DNA from 3 places in the Geodermatophilus sp. URMC 61 genome. Region 3 is predicted to be linked to each of the others. Evidence: predicted binding sites of a transcription regulator. Region 3 holds the regulator's gene; each other region holds the start of a gene.

Region 1 (6,529 bases), 1.5 Mb from region 3:
GCGCCGTCGTCGCCGGTCAGCTACTACCAGCAGGTGGGCCGCGCCGGACGCGCCGTCGAGCACGCCGACGTGCTGCTGCTGCCCGGCCCCGAGGACATCGCGATCTGGCAGTGGTTCGCCACCTCCTCCATGCCGCGGGAGGACCACGCCGCCGCGGTGCTCGCCGCGATGGCCGACGGCAGGGCGTGGTCGGTGGCCCGGCTGGAGACGGTGGCCGACGTCCGCCGCTCCCGGCTCGAGCTGCTGCTCAAGGTGCTCGCGGTGGACGGCGCGGTCGAGCGGGTGCAGGGCGGCTGGCGGTCCACCGGCCGGCCGTGGGTCTATGACGCCGACCGCTACGCCCGGGTGACCCGCACCCGCGAGGCCGAGCAGCGGGCGATGATCGCGTACGCGAAGCCGGTCGACGAGGCGCGGTGCCGGATGGCCTACCTGCAGGAGGCTCTCGACGACCCCACCGCCGCACCCTGCGGTCGCTGCGACGTCTGCGCCGGCCCCTGGTACTCGACCGAGGTCCCCGAGGGGGCGGCCCAGGCCGCCTCTGCCGCCCTCGACCGGCCCGGCGTCGAGCTGGCGCCGCGCGCCCAGTGGCCCACCGGCGCCGACCGCCTCGGCGTCGAGGTCAAGGGGAAGATCGCGCAGGGTGAGCAGCTCGACCCGGGCCGGGCCGTCGCCCGGCTCACCGACCTGGGCTGGGGGCAGCGGCTGCGCACCCTGCTGGGGGACGACGGCGTCGGCGGCGTGGTCGACCTCGAGGCACCGGGGCTGGAGGAGGACCCGGACGCCGCCTTCGACGTGCCGGTGCGGCGGACGCCCTCCGACGTCCCGCCGGACGAGGAGCTGCTGCGGGCCTGCGCGCGGGTGCTGGCCGCCTGGGACTGGGCCGAGCGCCCCGCCGCGGTGGTCGCCGTGCCCTCCCGCCGCCGTCCCGGGCTGGTCACCGGGCTGGCGCAGGGATTGGCGGGGCTGGGCCGGCTGCCCTACCTCGGGGAGCTCTCCCTCGCGCACGGCGGGCCGACCGGGCAGGCCGGCGGCAACAGCGCCTTCCGGCTGGCGGGGGTGTGGCAGCGGCTCGTCGTCGGTCCGGAGCTGCGCGAGCGGCTGGCCCACCTGGGCCCGGTGCCGCTGCTGCTGGTCGACGACCTCGCCGACTCACGCTGGACCATGACCGTCGCCGGCCGCGAGCTGCGGCTGGCCGGCGCCTCCCGCGTCCTGCCCTTCGCCCTCGCCCTCACCGCCTGAAGGAAGGACCCCGTCCTCCCCACCCTTCGCAGGCTCAGGGCGGGACCCGGGACGGGGCCGCCTCTGCCCCCGCCACTCGCAGGCTCGCGGCGGGACCCTGCAGAGGGGCCGCCCGTCCTCCCCACCCTTCGCAGGCTCAGGGCGGGACCCGGGACGGGGCCGCCTCTGCCCCCGCCACTCGCAGGGTCGCGGCGGACCCGGGGCGGGCCATCTCCTGGCCGAGTCGTTGGCGTCTTCCACTCGTACACGCGTTCGATCCGGCGTAGCCTCCGCCCATGTCGATCGCACACCAGCCGTCGATGTGGGACCTCGCCGAGGAGGCCACGCTCGGGCCGCTCGCGGTCACGCGGCACCACCTCGGCCGCGCCGCCTGGGTCGATCACCTGCCCGGCTGGGTCCAGGGGTCCGACGAGGTGCTCGAGGTGCTGCTCGGGGACATCGGCTGGCGGGCGGACCGTCGGCAGATGTACGAGCGCGAGGTCGCCGTCCCCCGCCTGCTGCGGTGGTACGGCGGCGACGAGCCGATGCCGCACCCGTTGCTGACCGAGGCGCGGGATGCACTCGACGCGCACTACGGCCCGGAGCTCGGCGAGCCGTTCGTCAGCGCCGGCATGTGCCTCTACCGCGACGGTCGCGACAGCGTGGCCTGGCACGGCGACCGGATCGGTCGCGGGCGGAGTGCCGACACGATGGTCGCGATCGTGTCGTTCGGGTCGCCGCGACCGCTGCTGCTCCGCCCGGTCGGCGGCGGGGAGAGCCTCCGGTTCCCCCTGGGCCACGGGGACCTGGTCGTCATGGGCGGCTCCTGCCAGCGGACGTGGGAGCACTGCATCCCAAAGACCACCAAGCCCGTCGGGCCGCGGGTCAGCGTCCAGTTCCGTCCCCGGGGCGTCGCCTGAGCGGTGTGACGCAGGCCACGGACACGGAAGGAAGTGATCGCAGGGAGGCCGCGTTGCACCCGCACGCCGGGACACCGCAGCCCACACCGTCCGGTTTCCAGCCCCCGGCTCCATGACGAGGAGCCCGGATGCGGCGGGAAGCAGACGAGGGCTCGCGGCGTCGTCACCGGCACCGGGTCGCGAGACCACCGCGCGCCCCCACCACCCGCCCTGTGACGCAGGGTGCGGCCGGATGCGGAAGCAGAGCGTGGCGGACGACGTTGACCCGGACGTCCTGAGGCACGGCCCCTCAGCCGGTCCGACGGACACAGGTGCCCCTGGGCGCAGGGTCACCGACCGGGAGGGCAGCCCCTCCGCGGACCCCCCTGCAGGGGGCCCCGCGGGTGGTGTACTGTTCCTCCTGCACCGAGCGAGAACGGACCGGGCCGCAAGCCTGGGAAACCGCCGGACAAACCCCCGAGGTTTGACCGCTGCGGAGCGCGGTGTACAGTGGAGATACCGCCTCGGACGAAGGCCGAAAAGGCTGGAGTGCGAGCGCGTCCGCTCCTTGAGAACTCAACAGCGTGCCGAAAGTCAGTGCCATAGTATCAACCCCTTTGTGGGTTTCTTTGGGTTGAGATTGATCGAGAGCGTCCGGTTCTCGGTTCTCGGCCGGGTTTCAGGCATCTACGGAGAGTTTGATCCTGGCTCAGGACGAACGCTGGCGGCGTGCTTAACACATGCAAGTCGAACGGGGCTCATCGCTTCGGTGGTGGGTTCAGTGGCGAACGGGTGAGTAACACGTGGGCAACCTGCCCTCGGCTCTGGGATAACTCCAAGAAATTGGGGCTAATACCGGATGGGCACCGCTGGCCGCATGGTCGGTGGTGAAAAGGGTTTCCGGCCGAGGATGGGCCCGCGGCCTATCAGCTTGTTGGTGGGGTAGTGGCCTACCAAGGCGACGACGGGTAGCCGGCCTGAGAGGGTGACCGGCCACACTGGGACTGAGACACGGCCCAGACTCCTACGGGAGGCAGCAGTGGGGAATATTGCGCAATGGGCGGAAGCCTGACGCAGCGACGCCGCGTGGGGGATGACGGCCTTCGGGTTGTAAACCTCTTTCAGCAGGGACGAAGCCTCACGGTGACGGTACCTGCAGAAGAAGCACCGGCCAACTACGTGCCAGCAGCCGCGGTAATACGTAGGGTGCAAGCGTTGTCCGGAATTATTGGGCGTAAAGAGCTCGTAGGCGGTTGGTCGCGTCGGCTGTGAAAACCCGGAGCTCAACTCCGGGCCTGCAGTCGATACGGGCCGACTCGAGTGGTGCAGGGGAGACTGGAATTCCTGGTGTAGCGGTGAAATGCGCAGATATCAGGAGGAACACCGGTGGCGAAGGCGGGTCTCTGGGCACCAACTGACGCTGAGGAGCGAAAGCGTGGGGAGCGAACAGGATTAGATACCCTGGTAGTCCACGCCGTAAACGTTGGGCGCTAGGTGTGGGGGCCATTCCACGGTCTCCGTGCCGCAGCTAACGCATTAAGCGCCCCGCCTGGGGAGTACGGCCGCAAGGCTAAAACTCAAAGGAATTGACGGGGGCCCGCACAAGCGGCGGAGCATGTTGCTTAATTCGATGCAACGCGAAGAACCTTACCTAGGCTTGACATGCACGGAAAAGCGGCAGAGATGTCGTGTCCTTCGGGGTCGTGCACAGGTGGTGCATGGTTGTCGTCAGCTCGTGTCGTGAGATGTTGGGTTAAGTCCCGCAACGAGCGCAACCCTCGTTCCATGTTGCCAGCACGTGATGGTGGGGACTCATGGGAGACTGCCGGGGTCAACTCGGAGGAAGGTGGGGATGACGTCAAATCATCATGCCCCTTATGTCTAGGGCTGCAAACATGCTACAATGGCCGGTACAAAGGGCTGCGATACCGCGAGGTGGAGCGAATCCCAAAAAGCCGGTCTCAGTTCGGATTGGGGTCTGCAACTCGACCCCATGAAGTTGGAGTCGCTAGTAATCGCAGATCAGCAACGCTGCGGTGAATACGTTCCCGGGCCTTGTACACACCGCCCGTCACGTCACGAAAGTCGGTAACGCCCGAAGCCGGTGGCCCAACCCCGTGTGGGAGGGAGCCGTCGAAGGCGGGATCGGCGATTGGGACGAAGTCGTAACAAGGTAGCCGTACCGGAAGGTGCGGCTGGATCACCTCCTTTCTAAGGAGCACCGGCCGCCACGTGCGCGTGGTGGTGCAGAGCTGTGCTCGGACCGTGATGGTTCTCCGCTTCCGGAGGGCCGCGGGTGTTCGGGGCAGTGCTCGAGGGTGGAACGCTGACCAGTTCGGCCGGCAGCCGGTGGCTGCTCCCAGTACGGCGGTTCCCCCTGGAGGGGCCGTGTGGAACGGGGCGGACCGCGGGAGGGCCGGTCGTAGGCACGCTGTTGGGTCCTGAGGGAGCGGACCCCTGGGTCGGGTCGGGCGCCGTGCGCTCGGGTCGGGGTGGGGGTGGGTTGTCTCGGTCGGGGCCGTTCGGGTCCTCGTACCACTCATCGTCCGTGCGCGTTGGCGCCGGGGGTGGGGTTCGGCGGGGCGGTGTCCGGATGGTGGCCGGTTGGTCGTTGAGAACTGCACAGTGGACGCGAGCATCTTTGATTGCAGGCCCGCGCAGACCCGGTTCGGTGTCGATGGTGTCCTCCCGTGGGAGGGCCGGTCGGTGCCGGTGGGTGTGGGTGGGGTGTGTTGTTGTTGTGTGGCCAAGTTGTTAAGGGCACACGGTGGATGCCTGGGCACCAGGAGCCGATGAAGGACGTAGGAGGCTGCGATAAGCCTCGGGGAGCTGCCAACCGAGCGTTGATCCGAGGATGTCCGAATGGGGGAACCCCGCACCAGTCATGTGGTGTGACCCGCGCCTGAACACATAGGGCGTGTGGAGGGAACGTGGGGAAGTGAAACATCTCAGTACCCACAGGAGAAGAAAACAACCGTGATTCCGTGAGTAGTGGCGAGCGAAAGCGGAGGAGGCTAAACCGTTTCCATGTGAGACCCGGCAGGGGTTGTGGAAGCGGGGTCGTGGGACCGTCCGCGTCAGTCTGCCGGCTGACGAGGGAGTGAGCAAGTGTGGTCGTTAGTGGAAGGCCTCTGGAAGGGGTCGCCGCAGAGGGTGAGAGCCCCGTACACGAAAACGCCGCACCTCCCGGACGTGTTTCCCAAGTAGCACCGAGCCCGTGGAATTCGGTGTGAATCCGGCGGGACCACCCGCTAAGCCTGAATACTCCCTGGTGACCGATAGCGGACGAGTACCGTGAGGGAAAGGTGAAAAGTACCCCGGGAGGGGAGTGAAATAGTACCTGAAACCGTGTGCCTACAAGCCGTGAGAGCCGTGAAGCGCATCCTTGGGGTGCGGCGGTGATTGCGTGCCTTTTGAAGAATGAGCCTGCGAGTTAGCGGTGCGTGGCGAGGTTAACCCGTGAGGGGTAGCCGTAGCGAAAGCGAGTCCGAACAGGGCGGTGCAGTCGCGTGCTCTAGACCCGAAGCCGAGTGATCTACCCATGGCCAGGTTGAAGCGCGGGTAAGACCGCGTGGAGGACCGAACCCACCAGGGTTGAAAACCTGGGGGATGAGCTGTGGGTAGGGGTGAAAGGCCAATCAAACTCGGTGATAGCTGGTTCTCCCCGAAATGCATTTAGGTGCAGCGTCGCGTGTTTCTTGCCGGAGGTAGAGCACTGGATGGCCGATGGGCCCCACAAGGTTACTGACGTCAACCAAACTCCGAATGCCGGTAAGTGAGAGCGCGGCAGTGAGACTGCGGGCGATAAGGTTCGTAGTCGAGAGGGAAACAGCCCAGATCATCGGCTAAGGCCCCTAAGCGTGTGCTAAGTGGAAAAGGATGTGGGATCGCAGAGACAACCAGGAGGTTGGCTTAGAAGCAGCCATCCTTGAAAGAGTGCGTAATAGCTCACTGGTCAAGTGGTTCCGCGCCGACAATGTAGCGGGGCTCAAGCACACCGCCGAAGCCGTGGCACTTCCACGTATCCCCGTCGTCGCCTTTCGGGGCGCCGGCCAGGGGTGGAGGTGGGTAGGGGAGCGTCGTGTGGCGGGCGAAGCGGCGGAGGAATCCAGCCGTGGACGCCACGCGAGTGAGAATGCAGGCATGAGTAGCGAGAGGGGAGTGAGAACCTCCCCCGCCGGAAGACCAAGGGTTCCTGGGCCAGGCTAATCCGCCCAGGGTGAGTCGGGACCTAAGGCGAGGCCGACAGGCGTAGTCGATGGACAACGGGTTGATATTCCCGTACCCGCGAAGGAGCGCCCATGCCGAACCCAGCGATGCTAACCGCCCGACGCCGCCGCGGTCACTTGTGACCAACGCGGTCGAGCGCGGGATCCGACCTGGTAGTAGGCAAGCGATGGGGTGACGCAGGA
Region 2 (6,529 bases), 2.1 Mb from region 3:
GTCCTCCGCGGTCGCACCGGGCACGGTGACGATCGACTCGGTCACCAGCCGGCGGGCCAGGGTCAGCTGGTCGGCGGCGTCGAGTCCCGGTAGGTCGGCGACCTTCAGCTCGCCGGCGGCCAGCAGCCCGGCGACGGCCGGCCGGGTCTGGGCGGGCAGCTCGAGGGAGCGCCGTCCGGCGATCAGCGTCACCCGGCCGTCGGCGGCCTCGCGCAGCTGGCAGCGCAGTCGCCGGCGCAGCCGCAGCACGGTGTCGGGGGAGAGGGCGGCGGCCGCGGTCGCCTGGGCCAGCGGCGCCACCGGCTCCGGGCGGACCTGCGACCAGGTGCGGGCCCGCAGCCGGTCGGCGACCTCGGTGGGGTCGACGCGGTCGAGCCAGCCCTTCAGCGCGGTCACGACCGTCGCGACGTCGTCGGCCACCGCGGCCGGGTCGGCGAGGTCCACGCCCAGCGGCAGCGAGCGGCGCAGCTCCGGGTCCTCGGCGGCGAGCCCGCGGACCAGGTCGAGCGCGTTCTCCGCGGCCGCCCAGCGGGTCACCGAGTGGATCCCGACGGTCAGGTGCGCGCTGATCGCACCCAGCGCGGTCGCCGAGTGCAGGTAGCCGCGGGGCAGGTAGAGGGCGTCGCCGGGGCGCAGCACCGCGTCGATCACCGGCTCGCCCTCGGCCGCGGCGGCCACCGCGGCGGCCCGGTCGTTCCACGGCTGGGTGCGCAGCGGGTCGGTCAGCACCGGCTCGTGGATGCGCCAGTGCTTCTCACCGGCCACCTGCAGGACGAACACGTCGTGGACGTCGTAGTGCGGGGAGAACCCGCGCGAGGACGGCGGGGTGATGTAGGCGTTGACCTGCGTCGGGTGGCCCAGGTCGGCGGCCAGCTGGTCGGCGAACTCGATCAGCGGCGGCCAGAGCCGGTGCAGCCCCTGCAGGACGACGGTGCTGCCGTCGGCGAACAGCCGCAGCACCGCGTCGGAGGAGACCTGGTCGGCGACCTCCGCGCCGGCGCCGCCGGAGGTCGTGAAGCGCTTGGCGTCGACGACCGCGCCGTCCTTGGCGATCCGCAGGAACGGGGTGCGCAGCCCGCGGCGGGACAGCAGCTCGTCGACCGCGGCGAGGTCGAGCAGGTCGTCGAAGGAGCCGCCGGTCTCCTCGGCGCGGGTCAGCAGCGGCCGGCAGGCCCAGTACTCCTCGGCGAAGACCCGCGGGTCGACAGCGGTGCACCGACGCAGGGCCGACCGGTCGGCCGGCCGGCCCTGCGCGGTGGGGTCCTCGGTCAGGCGGAACCGTCCGCGCCGCCGTCGGCGCCACCGTCGGCGCCGCCGTCCGAACCGCCACCGACGGCGCCGCCGTCGGCCGGGCCGTGGCCGGCGCCGCTGTCGGCGCCACCGTCCGCACCGCCGTCGGCCCCGCCGTCCGCACCTCCATCGGCGCCGCCGTCCGAACCGCCACCGACGGCGCCGCCGTCGGCCGGGCCGTGGCCGGCGCCGCTGTCGGCGCCACCGTCCGCGCCGCCGTCGGAGACGCCGGGCGTGCCGGAGGCACCGCCGTCCGCGGGACCTTCGGTGCTGGTCATGTCGTCGTCGTCGAGAGCCATGGGTCTCCCATCACGTCGGGTCCGGGCCGCCGGCCGGCGACCCTCCGGGGGTGCTGTACCTCGCGCATCCTGCTCTCACACGCCCGCCTCGACCAGCGGTGACGGGCTGTCCGCAACGTCTCCGTCACGACGTCGCGTCGAGGTGCCCCCGGGGTCGCGCGGGCGTTAGCGTCCTCCTGGAAGTCGAACAGGCGTTCGAGCTGCGGGAGGGGTCGGGTGTCGTCGGGGTCGTCGTCCCGTGCTGCGGGCTGCACCGTGCTGCACGTCGACATGGACGCGTTCTTCGCCAGCGTCGAGGTGCGCCGCCGGCCGGAGCTGGCCGGGACGCCGGTGATCGTCGGTGGGGCGGGCAACCGCGGGGTGGTCACCTCGGCGACCTACGAGGCGCGCCGCTACGGGGTGCACGCGGCGATGCCGACGTCCCGCGCGCTGCGGCTGTGCCCGACGGCGACGGTGCTGCCGGGGGACATGGCGCTCTACGCCGAGGTGTCCCGCTCCGTCATGGCGCTGTTCCGCTCGATCACCCCGCTGGTGGAGCCGCTGAGCCTGGACGAGGCCTTCCTCGACGTGTCCGGCGCCGGGCGGCGGCTGGGCGATGCCGCAGAGATCGGCGAGTACCTGCGTGCCCGCGTCTTCGACGAGCAGGGCATCACCTGCTCGGTCGGCGTGGCCGGCACCAAGTTCGTCGCCAAGCTCGCCTCCACCGCAGCCAAGCCCGACGGGCTGCTGGTCGTCCGGCCGGCGGAGGTCATGCAGTTCCTGCACCCGCTGCCGGTCGGCGCGCTGTGGGGCGTGGGCGCCAAGACCGAGGAGCTGCTGCTGCGGCTGGGGCTGCGCACCGTCGGCGACCTCGCGCACGTGCCGGTGCGCACGCTGCAGCGGGCGGTGGGCCCGGCGGCCGGTGCGCACCTGCACGAGCTGTCCTGGGGCCGCGACCCGCGCCGGGTGACGCCCGACGAGCCGGAGAAGTCGACCGGGCACGAGGAGACCTTCGGCACCGACGTCGACGACCCGGCGGTCATCCACCGCGAGCTGCTGCGGCTGGCGGAGCGGACGGCGGGCCGGTTGCGCTCGGGCGGCTGGCTGGCCCGCACGGTGACGATCAAGGTCCGTTTCGCCGACTTCGCCACGATCACCCGCAGCCGCACCCTCGACGTCCCCACCGACGTCGGGCAGGAGCTCTACGACACCGCCCGTGCCCTCTTCGACGCCCTCGGCCTGGACCGGGCCCGCATCCGGCTGGTCGGCGTGCGCGCCGAGCGCCTGGTGCCGGCCGGGGAGACGCCGCGCCAGCTCGAGCTGGGCGCCCGGGAGCGCGGCCGCCGGGAGGCCGAGCTGGCCGCCGACCGCGCCGCCCGGCGGTTCGGCGCCGGCGCGGTCCGCCCGGCGACGCTGCTGCACCGCGACGGCCAGCGCACCCGCTGAGCCGGCCCCGTCGTGGTGGGACACGCCCGACGAGGTCGCACCCGACCGGGTGGTGGGAACTCCGACCGGACCCCGTTCGTGTCCCCGCCGACACCGTGGGCCACCCGCCGGTGTGATCACGACGAGCCCGGCGCGGCCCGCCTTTCGCACCCCGCGGAGGGCTCGTATCCTCGGTGTCACCGACGGCGGGCACCGCCGTCGGGTCTTGGCTTTGGCCCACGTGGAGGTCGACGTGCCGCTCTCCGAGCACGAGCAGCGACTGCTGGAGCAGATCGAGCGCGCCCTCGTCGATGACGATCCCAAGTTCGCCTCGTCGGTCCGCTCCGGTGACCGCCGCGGCAAGGCACGTCGCAAGCTGCAGCTGGGCGTCCTGCTGTTCGTGGTGGGCATGGCCGCGCTCATCGGCGGCGCGGTGATCCCGTCGGTGCCGCTGGGTGCCCTCGGCTTCCTGGTCGCCTTCGGTGGGCTCGCCCTCACCGTCCTGAACTACCGCTCGGCCACCGGCGCCGTCGAGGTCGGCCCCGGCGCCCCGGCCGGCGGCGCGGCTCCCGGCCGGGGTGGTCGCGGTCGCGGCGGCAAGGTCCGCCGGCAGCCGCTGAAGAACCGGCTCGAGGAGCGCTTCCGCCGCCGCTACGACCAGTAGCCCGCAGCTCCCGTACGACAGCCGCCGTCCCTCCCGGACGGCGGCTGTCGTCGTTCGTGGCCCGACTCCCCGCAGGAGGCACCGTGACCGATTCCGACACGACCGCCGTCTGGGAGGGCCTCGCCGCCGGCGGCGGTCTGTGGGCCTGGGGCGACGAGGACGGCGTGGCCCCGTGGACCGACGGCGACGGGCACGACGTCGTCCCGCTGTGGACCGCGGCGGACCGGGCCGAGGAGGAGTCGCTGTCCGACGCCGAGCCCGGTGAGGGTCCGGTGTTCCTCGACGTCGAGACGCTGCTCGAGGCGATCCCCGAGTGGGTGGCCGCCGGCGTCCGCGAGGCGGGACTGCAGTCCGAGGGCGGCCGGTTCACCCTCACCGTGCCGCTGACCGAGCTGACCGAGCGGCTGCTGCGCCTGCAGTAGAAGGACCCCGTCCTCCCCACCCTTCGCACGCTCAGGGTGGGACGCGGGACGGGGCCGCCAGCCTGGGAGTGGCGGGGGCGAGGGGGTCCTCCTTCAGTCGCGCAGCGCCGTCCAGCCGCCCCACCGGAGCCGGGGCAGGGCGGCGCGCAACCCCGTCAGCAGGGACGGCGGCCAGAGCAGCGCGCGCAGCCGGGCACCCCGCGGCGCCGCGGCCAGCAGCCCGCGGCGGGCGGTGGCCAGGTCAGCGCGCAGCTCCGGACCGACGGCCGGGACGCTGCCGGGGCGGGCGTAGCTGGCCGCCTCCTCGGCCCGGGCCAGCCGGGTGACCGCCGCCGCCACCCCGGACCCCGCGACCGCGCGCCGGCCCGGCCGGTGTGCGCCGCCGCCGGGCTCGGCCGCCTCGGTCAGGGCTTCGGCCACCTGTCGCGGTGTCCGGGCCGGATCGGTGGTCCGGCCGAGGTCCAGCGCGGTGGCGGCGAGCTCGTCCCACAGCGCCGCCGGACTACCGGTGGCCAGCCGGCGGCGGCGCTGCAGCACCCGCAGCCCCGCGGGCACTGCCGCCAGCGCCAGGACGGCGAGGACGAGGCCCACGGTGCGCAGCGCCGTCGGCACCCACGAGTCGGCCTGCTGCGGCGCGGCCTGCGGCACCGGCACGTCCTGGGGCGCCGGCTGGTTCTGCGGCGTCGGGACCGTCGGGGCGGGCAGGGGCGCGGTGGTCGGGTCGGTGCGCGGGTCGACCTCGAGGTCCTGCGGCCGTGGCGCCCACGGGAGCTCGACGGCGCGGTCGAGGTCGATCGGGGTGGGGTCGTAGGGGATCCAGCCCAGGTCGTCGAAGTAGACCTCGACCCAGGCGTGCGCGTCGTCGCTGGTGATCAGCCGGCTGCCGTCGGGCTGCACCGTCCCGGGTGTGTAGCCGAGCACCACCCGCGCCGGGACGCCGGCCGCCCGGACCAGTGCCGCCATCGCCCCGGCGTACTGCTCGCAGTAGCCCTGCCGCAGCCGCAGGAAGTCGGCCAGGTCGTCGCCGCTGGTCCCCGGCGTGGTGGACAGCGAGTACTCGTAGCCGTTGGCCGGGTCGGTGAAGTGCCCGTAGACCGCCTGCACACGCTCGTAGGGGGTCTCCGCGCCGGCGGTCAGGGTGGCGACCAGCTCGTCGACGCTGGGGTCGAGGTCGGGCAGGGCGGTGTAGCGCTGCACCATGGGCAGCTCCGGCGGCAGCGGGTCGGCCGCGGCGAGCTCCTCGGCGGTGGGCCGCGGCTCGATCGCCGCGACCGACCAGGTCTGCTCGGCGGTCGACACGTCGCGGCCGAACACCGTGCCGGTGCCCGGGTCGAAGCGCCAGTGGTCGGGCTCGGCCACGTCGACCGACTGGGGCACGTACAGCACCGGGAGGAAGCGGTCCTCGTGGCCCAGGGCGGTGACCAGCGCGTCGACCGGCCGGCCCCCGCGCCGCCCGGGGAGGGTGGCCAGCTCGGCGTCGTCGGCGACGTCCGTCTCGCCGTCGAGGTTGCCGATCGACCAGCCCTCCGCGGCGTCGTAGACCTCCAGCGCGACGACCCGCAGGTACCCGGGGTCGGGCACGGAGGCGTTGAGCCGCAGCAGGTCGATCGGCTCGTCGCGGGTGAGCTGGCCCTGCAGGGCGGCGGCCGGGTCGAGGGCGGTCCCCGTCGAGCTGCCGCCGCCGCGGCCGAAGCCGCCGGAGAAGCCGCCTTCGGTCAGCGTCGGGACGACGGCGCCGACCACCAGGCCGAGCACCACGGCCGCAGCCCCGGTCCGGACGGCGGTCAGCGTGCCGGCCCCCAGCAGCGGACGCCGTCCCTCCGGCGAGCGCCGGCCCAGCCGCCGGTGCTGGTCGGCGAAGAGCAGCAGCGCCAGCCCGGCGGCCGGCGCGGCCACCGGCAGCACGCCGATCGTGCCGGTCACCGTGCTGACCGGCACGCAGAACAGGACCAGCAGCCCCAGCCCGGCCAGCGCGGGCTGCCGCGCGCCGACGGCCACCACGTCCACGGCGACGGCGACCAGGCCGGCCAGCAGCGTGGTCAGCGCGACCAGCCCGGTCAGCGGCAGCGCGGGCGTGGCCTGCTCGGCCATCTCCACCGTGCCCTCGGCCATCACCGTGCCGAGGTCGCCGAGGCTGCCGCCGGTCGGCCACCACCCGCCCCACGCCCGGTCCGGGGCGAACAGCGCGGTCAGCACGCAGGCCAGCACGACCAGCTGGCCGAACGGGACGGCGAGGGCGACCAGTGCGGTCCACCAGCGGGGGACCGCGCCGTCGGAGGTCAGCCGGTCGGCCAGCGCGGCGCCGGCCACGCGCAGCAACAGGCCGCCCGCGGCGACCGCGACGACCGCCGCGAGCACGGGCGGCCGCCAGTCGCCGGCGGTGAAGACCGGCACCAGCGCGAGGGTGCCCAGAGCGGTGGCGACCGCGGCGGCCACCGTCGTCCCGGCGT
Region 3 (6,529 bases):
GGCGCGGTGCGGCGGCGTCCCGGGGCCTCCCCGCCGGACGTCGCCGACGTCCGCGTCGGCCGCCCGCCGCGGTGGCTCCTGGGCGCTGCCCTGGTGGTGACCGTGGTGGTCACCGTCGACCTGCTCAGCCGCGGCGTGCTCGAGCGGATGGACCTGCGGGTCTCCGAGGTGGTCAGCGGCTGGGACCTGCAGGGCTCGGCCGCCTACTGGCCGGTGTGGGCGGTGACCCAGCTCGGTGGGCGCGGCTTCATCCTCATCGTCCTGGCCGGGCTGGTCGGCTACCTCGCGTGGCGGTTCCGCACCGTCGTCCCGCTGCTGCGGGTGCTGCTGGCGCTGGGTCTGCTCACCGTCGTCGTCTACTCGTTCAAGTTCGGGACCGGCCGGACGGCGCCGGCCTACCCCGGGTCGTTCTTCCACCGGGACGGCGCCTCCTACCCCTCCGGGCACGTCGCCAACGCCGTGCTCATGTGGGGGGTGGCCCGGTGGCAGGTGGTGCAGTACCGGCTCGCCGGGTGGGTGCAGCAGACCGCCCGGGTGCTCAGCGTCGTCGGCCCGGTGGCCACCGGCGTGGCCATGGTGTCCCTGGACTTCCACTGGGTCACCGATGCCGTGGTCGGGGCGGCGGTCGGCATCCTGCTGTTGGGCGTGGTTCACCTGCTCGACACGGTCCTGGTGTCACGCTGGGTCAGTGCCCGAGCTGGCCGGTCGTCCGCGTAGCGGGGCCAGGAGGCGACGTCTGGCGGCCGGGACCGGTCTCGCGCTGACGCTCGCCCTCGGCCCCGCCCTGCCCGCGTCCGCCGCGCCGGCCGACCCGGCCACACCCGCGACGCGCTGCCAGCTCACCGACCCCCGGCTGCCCGAGGTCTCGGGGTTGGTCGAGGTGGGCGACCGGATGCTGGTGCACAACGACGGCGGCGACTCGCTCGACGTCTACGTGCTCGACGGGACCTGTGCGGTGGTCACCGTGCACTCCGCGGCGGTGGACCCCTATGACCCCGAGGACATGGCGCTGGCCGTCGACGGGACCGTCTGGCTCGCCGACACCGGCGACAACACCAGCACCCGGCCGACGGTCGCCCTGCTGGCCCTGCACGCCGACGGCAGCAGCTCGGTCTACCGGCTGGCGTACCCCGAGGGCCCGCGGGACGTCGAGGCGTTGCTGCTGGCCCCCGACGGGACGCCGTACCTGGTGACCAAGGAGGTGCTGGGCGCCAGCGAGGTGTTCCGCCCGGTGTCGGCGCTCGTCGAGGAAGGCACCGTCGGCCTCACCGAGGTCGGTGGGGTGGAGTTCGTGCTGACCGGGACGCCGGGCGGCCCGGTCGGCCGCGCCGGTCAGCTCATGGTCACCGGCGGCGCCGTCTCGCCCGACGAGCGCTGGATCGCGCTGCGCACCTACACCGACGCCTACGTCTGGCAGCTGACCGGCTCGGACGTGGCCGGTGCGCTGGCGGGGGAGCCGCGCCGGGTCGCCCTGCCCGAGGCGGCCCAGGGCGAGGCGATCAGCTTCACCGGGGACTCCTCGGCGCTCGTCGTCGCGGGGGAGGGACTCCCCAGCGACGTCACGGTGGTGCCGCTGCCGGCCCCGGCGGCGCGCTCGTCGGAGGCGGCGCCCGCGGAGGGCACGGTCGCCGGCCTGCTGTCCGGCGACGGCGGACCACCTCCGGTGGCGGCGGCGGTCGCTGCCGCCGTCGTGGCCGGCGTGCTCGTCTGGCTCGGGGGCAAGCTCGTGCGCCGGCGCGACTGAGACCTCGCTCCGTGCTCGGGCGCTCCGCCCGCGCCCGCGTGCCCGCCGGTCGGCGCCCGACGGGCACGGTGGTACGCCCGGCCGCCGGCGCGGTGGTCGCGGCGCCGGCGGGACGGGGTCAGACCCGGCGGAGCACCGTGACGACGCGGCCGAGCACGGTGGCGTCGTCGCCGGGGATGGGCTCGTACGCGGGGTTGTGCGGCAGCAGCCACACGTGCCCGTCGCGCCGCTTGTAGGTCTTCACCGTCGCCTCGCCGTCGATCATGGCAGCGACGATCTCGCCGTTCTCCGCGGTCGGCTGCTGGCGCACGACGACCCAGTCACCGTCGCAGATGGCCGCCTCGACCATCGAGTCACCGGTGACCTTGAGCATGAAGAGCGTGCCCTCGCCGACCAGTTCGCGGGGGAGTGGGAAGACGTCCTCGACCGCCTGCTCCGCCAGCACGGGCCCACCGGCGGCGATCCGGCCGACGAGCGGGACGTAGGTGGGGGCGGGCGTGTCCTCGGCAGCGGCGGGGGCCACGACCGTGGGCGCGGGCGCGCCGGGGGTGTCGCCGGGCAGGCGGACGTCGAGGGCCCGCGGGCGGTTGGGGTCGCGGCGCAGCCAGCCCTTCTTCTGCAGCACGCTGAGCTGGTGGGCCACCGACGAGGCCGACGACAGCCCCACGGCCTCGCCGATCTCCCGCACCGAGGGCGGGTAGCCGCGCCGCTCGATCGAGTCGCGGATCACCTCGAGGACCCGCCGCTGTCGCTGGGTGAGCCCGTCGCCGCTCTCCCCCCGGTCGGGGAAGGGGCGCACCGAGGCCGTCTCGGCCACCTGCGGTGCTGCGGTCCGGCTCCCGGACGCGCGCCGCGACGAGCCGCCTCCGCCCCGGACACCGCTGCCCGACGTCCCGCTCGTGCCCGCCACGTCTCCTCCTCGCCGGCCGTGTCGCCACGGCCCTGTCGTCCTGCGCCCGCCCGGGGAGCCGGTCCGGGCCGGCTCCGCCAGCTCGGAGCGCTGTCGGCCCCGGCCCCGCCGGCGACCTCGCGGCGACGGCGGACGGGTGCTGCTCCGGACCGTAGCGCTTCGGCGTCGTTACTTCAAACGTGTGTTCGAAGCGCGCGTGTGCGGTGTCGGGTCGACCACGTCACCGGGATGCGGTAGACACCGCACAGACGTTCGATCGAACGTGCGTTCGATCGGTGTCCGGTCGACGGAGAGGAGAGGTCATGGCGAGCGTGCGGCAGGCCGTGCTGGAGTTCGACGCGGCGGTCCAGGTCCCCTGGCGGCCGTTGCTCGGGGCGCTGGACGGCGGTCTCGCGGGCCGGCCGGGGGCTGTGCCCGGGCGCTCCTCGCGGACGCCTGTTGTGACGAGTCTGGCCGGCACCGGTCCTCGGGTCGCCGGTCACCTGCGGCCGGTGCCCGACCGCCCCGCGGGTCCGGAGCCGCGGCCCGCGGACCCGGCTCCTCCGGCCCGGGGTGCGGGCCGGGCTCCGGCCCGCCGGGAGTCGACCTCCTCGGGTGCCCGTCCCGCCGTGTTCCGCCCAGTGCCGGCCGGCGCGGTGCGCGGCGGTCGCGCCGTCCCCGGGCGCGCTGCCGGCCCGCGGCTGCGCCTGACCCGCCGGGGGCGCCGACTGGCGCTCGTCCTGGCCCTCGGTGGTGCCGTCGCACTCGGCTCGGTCGTCGCCCCGCTCGTGCGGGGCGCGGACGGCGGTGGGCTGCAGTTGGCCGGGGAGCGGAGTGTGGTGGTGGAGCCCGGCGACACGGTGTGGTCGATCGCCGGGGAGCTCGCCGGGGCCGACCAGGACGTGCGCACGGTGGTCGACGCCATCGAGGAGCTCAACGACCTGGAGGGTTCCGCCCTGGTCCCCGGCCAGGTCCTCGAGCTCCCCTGAGCGGCGCACGGTCACCGGTCACTCGAGGGGGCGGTCGAGGAGCGACAAGAGCCGGCGGCGATGTTCGTCAATCCGTCGAGCCGAGTCGCTGACGCTCTGTCGCTGAAAGGCGACTTACCGTCAGCTCCGTGTCAGCGATCTCAGGCAACCGGGCCGCCGTCTTCACGCAGCAGTCGCAGCGCTGCGAGGTGTTCGTCGAAGGCGCCTGGTGGCCGGGGTCGCTGCTGGGCTGGCGGCACGACGGTCAGGGTGCGTGCCAGGTGTGGGTGCGTGTGGCCGTCGCCGGCGTCGACCGTGACACCTGGACCGACCTGGCCGGGGTGCGCCTGTCGGAGACCCGCCCGGCGCAGGTGCTGGTACCGGACGGCGGGATCAACCCCTTCGTGAACCTCGGTGAGGAGCTGCTGCCGGGCGCCTCGGCCGTCCCGCTGCTGTCGCTGAGCGAGGCCGCCGCCCGTGAGCAGCGGGTGGCGGGCGTCCTCCCTGTGTCGGCTCCGCCCGCCTGCCGCCGCCGTCACGGTGGCGACGTGACCGCCGAGCAACCCGCCGTCCCCGCGGGTGTGGCTGCCGGCCGGCACCGGGTCGGGCGTCACCGGGCGGCGGACGCGTCGGAGCAGCCGGAACAGCCGGAGCAGGCTTCGGGCCCGGCGCCGGGTGACGCGACGGTGCTCATGCCACGCGCGGCCGAGGCCGACTGCCTGACCCGCCCCCTGCGGCTCGGCGACCGTGTGTCCAGCCCCCGTCTCGTGCGGCCCGGCGAGGCCGTCCGCGCCTGAGGCAGGTGCCTCTCCGCACCCCGCACGGCACCTCTGCGCCCGGCGCCGCACGCCCGGCCCGCGGTTCCTCCGAGGGGGCTCGGGTCGGTCGTTCCCCACACCCGACCGGCGTCTCGCGCGAGCGCTGCAGCGCGTTCCCCGGCGTGTCCCGGGGCGCGTGTGACGGGTGCGCGCGGGTGGTCAGGAAGTCATCTCGACGGACGACGCGCCTGGTGTTCGGCTTGCAGATCTAGTGGGGCCGGACCTAGGGTTCCCCTACATCTAGTAGTTGCACCGTTGTAAGGCCGTCCACAGGCCGATCCTCAGGTCCTCCCCACGGCGTCCACCGGATGTCCCCAGGGAGCTCCACAGGCGGTCTCCCGGCTCCACCGCACCGACCGCTCCGGCGGCCCCCGCGGCGCCCGGGCGGACCCTGCGCCGGGGCACGTCACGAGGGGAGGGGATCGGCCGTGCGCTGCCCCTTCTGCCACAACCCCGACAGCCGCGTCATCGACTCGCGCGAGGCCGACGAGGGCGCCACCACCCGTCGCCGCCGGTCGTGCCCCGCGTGCGGGCGGCGCTTCACCACGGTGGAGGAGGCCGTCCTCGCGGTCGTCAAGCGCAGCGGCGTGAGCGAGCCGTTCAACCGCAGCAAGGTGGTGGCCGGCGTCCGCCGGGCCTGCCAGGGGCGGCCGGTCGACGAGGACCAGCTGCAGCAGCTCGCCCAGCAGGTCGAGGACGCCATCCGGGCCACCGGCGCGGCGGAGGTCCCCAGCCACGAGGTGGGGCTGGCCATCCTCCGGCCGCTCCGGGAACTGGACGAGGTCGCGTACCTGCGCTTCGCCAGCGTCTACCGCGCCTTCACCTCGCTCGAGGACTTCGAGAAGGAGATCACCGAGCTGCGGGCCCGGCACGTCGCCGCCGGCACCCCGCCACTGCCTGGCATGCAGGACCCGCCGGTCCGCCGGCGGGGTGGGGGGCGGAGCCAGGCCGCCTCCGACGGCAGCTCCGGTCGATGACGACCACCGCCGTCTGACCAGAACTGTCAGCACCACCCACTAGGAAGAAGGCGGCTCTCTTCCCCAGCCGCCGAGACGCCCACAACGCAGGGAGAGCTCCGTGACCGAGACCGAGGATCGCTTGTCGGGCCGTACGCGTCGCGCCGCCAAGGCGCCGACCAGGGGGAAGGGCCTGAAGGTCAAGCGTGTCTTCACCACCGCCGGGGTGCACCCGTACGACGAGGTGACCTGGGAGCGTCGTGACGTCGTCATGACCAACTGGCGGGACGGCTCGATCAACTTCGAGCAGCGCGGCGTGGAGTTCCCCGCCGAGTGGAGCATCAACGCCACCAACATCGTCACCACGAAGTACTTCCGCGGCGCCGTGGGCACCCCGCAGCGCGAGACGAGTCTGCGTCAGCTCATCGACCGGGTGGTGCTGACCTACGGCCAGGCCGGCCGGGAGCACGGCTACTTCGCCAGCGAGGGCGACGCCGAGATCTTCGAGCACGAGCTGACCTGGATGCTGCTGCACCAGTACTTCAGCTTCAACAGCCCCGTGTGGTTCAACGTCGGCACCAGCGCGCCGCAGCAGGTCAGCGCCTGCTTCATCCTCGCCGTCGACGACACGATGGACTCGATCCTCAACTGGTACCGGGAGGAGGGGCTGATCTTCAAGGGCGGCTCCGGTGCCGGCCTGAACCTCTCCCGCATCCGCTCCTCCAAGGAGCTGCTCTCCTCCGGCGGCACCGCCTCGGGCCCGGTCAGCTTCATGCGCGGCGCCGACGCCTCCGCCGGCACCATCAAGTCCGGTGGGGCCACCCGCCGCGCGGCCAAGATGGTCGTCCTCGACATCGACCACCCCGACGTCGAGGAGTTCATCGAGACCAAGGCGCGCGAGGAGGACAAGATCCGTGCGCTGCGGGACGCCGGGTACGACATGGACCTCGGCGGCAAGGACATCACCAGCGTCCAGTACCAGAACGCCAACAACTCCGTCCGGGTCTCCGACGAGTTCATGCGCGCGGTCGAGGACGGCACGGGCTTCGGGCTGCGCGCCCGCCTCGACGGCTCGGTGATCGAGACCGTCGACGCCAAGGACCTGTTCCGCAAGGTCACCCAGGCCGCCTGGGAGTGCGCCGACCCGGGCATCC

What was found. Region 3 encodes LexA, which represses DNA repair genes until DNA is damaged. Its sites were predicted from a motif close to TCGAACANNTGTTCGA; they were not measured.
Region 1: ACU610_RS20585 (alpha-ketoglutarate-dependent dioxygenase AlkB) is a predicted target of LexA. The motif match lies at 1,480-1,495, and genes of this name have one in related genera.
Region 2: dinB (DNA polymerase IV) is a predicted target of LexA. The motif match lies at 1,773-1,788, and genes of this name have one in related genera.

The regions. Positions count from the first base shown of each region.
Region 1 covers NZ_JBRFHZ010000002.1:4,398,268-4,404,796, forward strand. The annotation lists gene ACU610_RS20580 (DEAD/DEAH box helicase) at 1-1,239, shown strand, start outside; gene ACU610_RS20585 (alpha-ketoglutarate-dependent dioxygenase AlkB) at 1,515-2,138, shown strand; rRNA gene ACU610_RS20590 (16S ribosomal RNA) at 2,804-4,328, shown strand; rRNA gene ACU610_RS20595 (23S ribosomal RNA) at 4,862-6,529, shown strand, end outside.
Region 2 covers NZ_JBRFHZ010000002.1:863,949-870,477, forward strand. The annotation lists gene ACU610_RS04080 (cupin domain-containing protein) at 1-960, opposite strand, end outside; gene ACU610_RS04085 (hypothetical protein) at 1,269-1,568, opposite strand; gene dinB (DNA polymerase IV) at 1,845-3,014, shown strand; gene ACU610_RS04095 (DUF3040 domain-containing protein) at 3,247-3,657, shown strand; gene ACU610_RS04100 (hypothetical protein) at 3,741-4,079, shown strand; gene ACU610_RS04105 (transglutaminase-like domain-containing protein) at 4,173-6,529, opposite strand, start outside.
Region 3 covers NZ_JBRFHZ010000002.1:2,916,087-2,922,615, reverse strand. The annotation lists gene ACU610_RS13560 (phosphatase PAP2 family protein) at 1-717, shown strand, start outside; gene ACU610_RS13555 (hypothetical protein) at 689-1,744, shown strand; gene lexA (transcriptional repressor LexA) at 1,863-2,561, opposite strand; gene ACU610_RS13545 (LysM peptidoglycan-binding domain-containing protein) at 2,957-3,622, shown strand; gene ACU610_RS13540 (hypothetical protein) at 3,751-4,398, shown strand; gene nrdR (transcriptional regulator NrdR) at 4,848-5,396, shown strand; gene ACU610_RS13530 (vitamin B12-dependent ribonucleotide reductase) at 5,497-6,529, shown strand, end outside.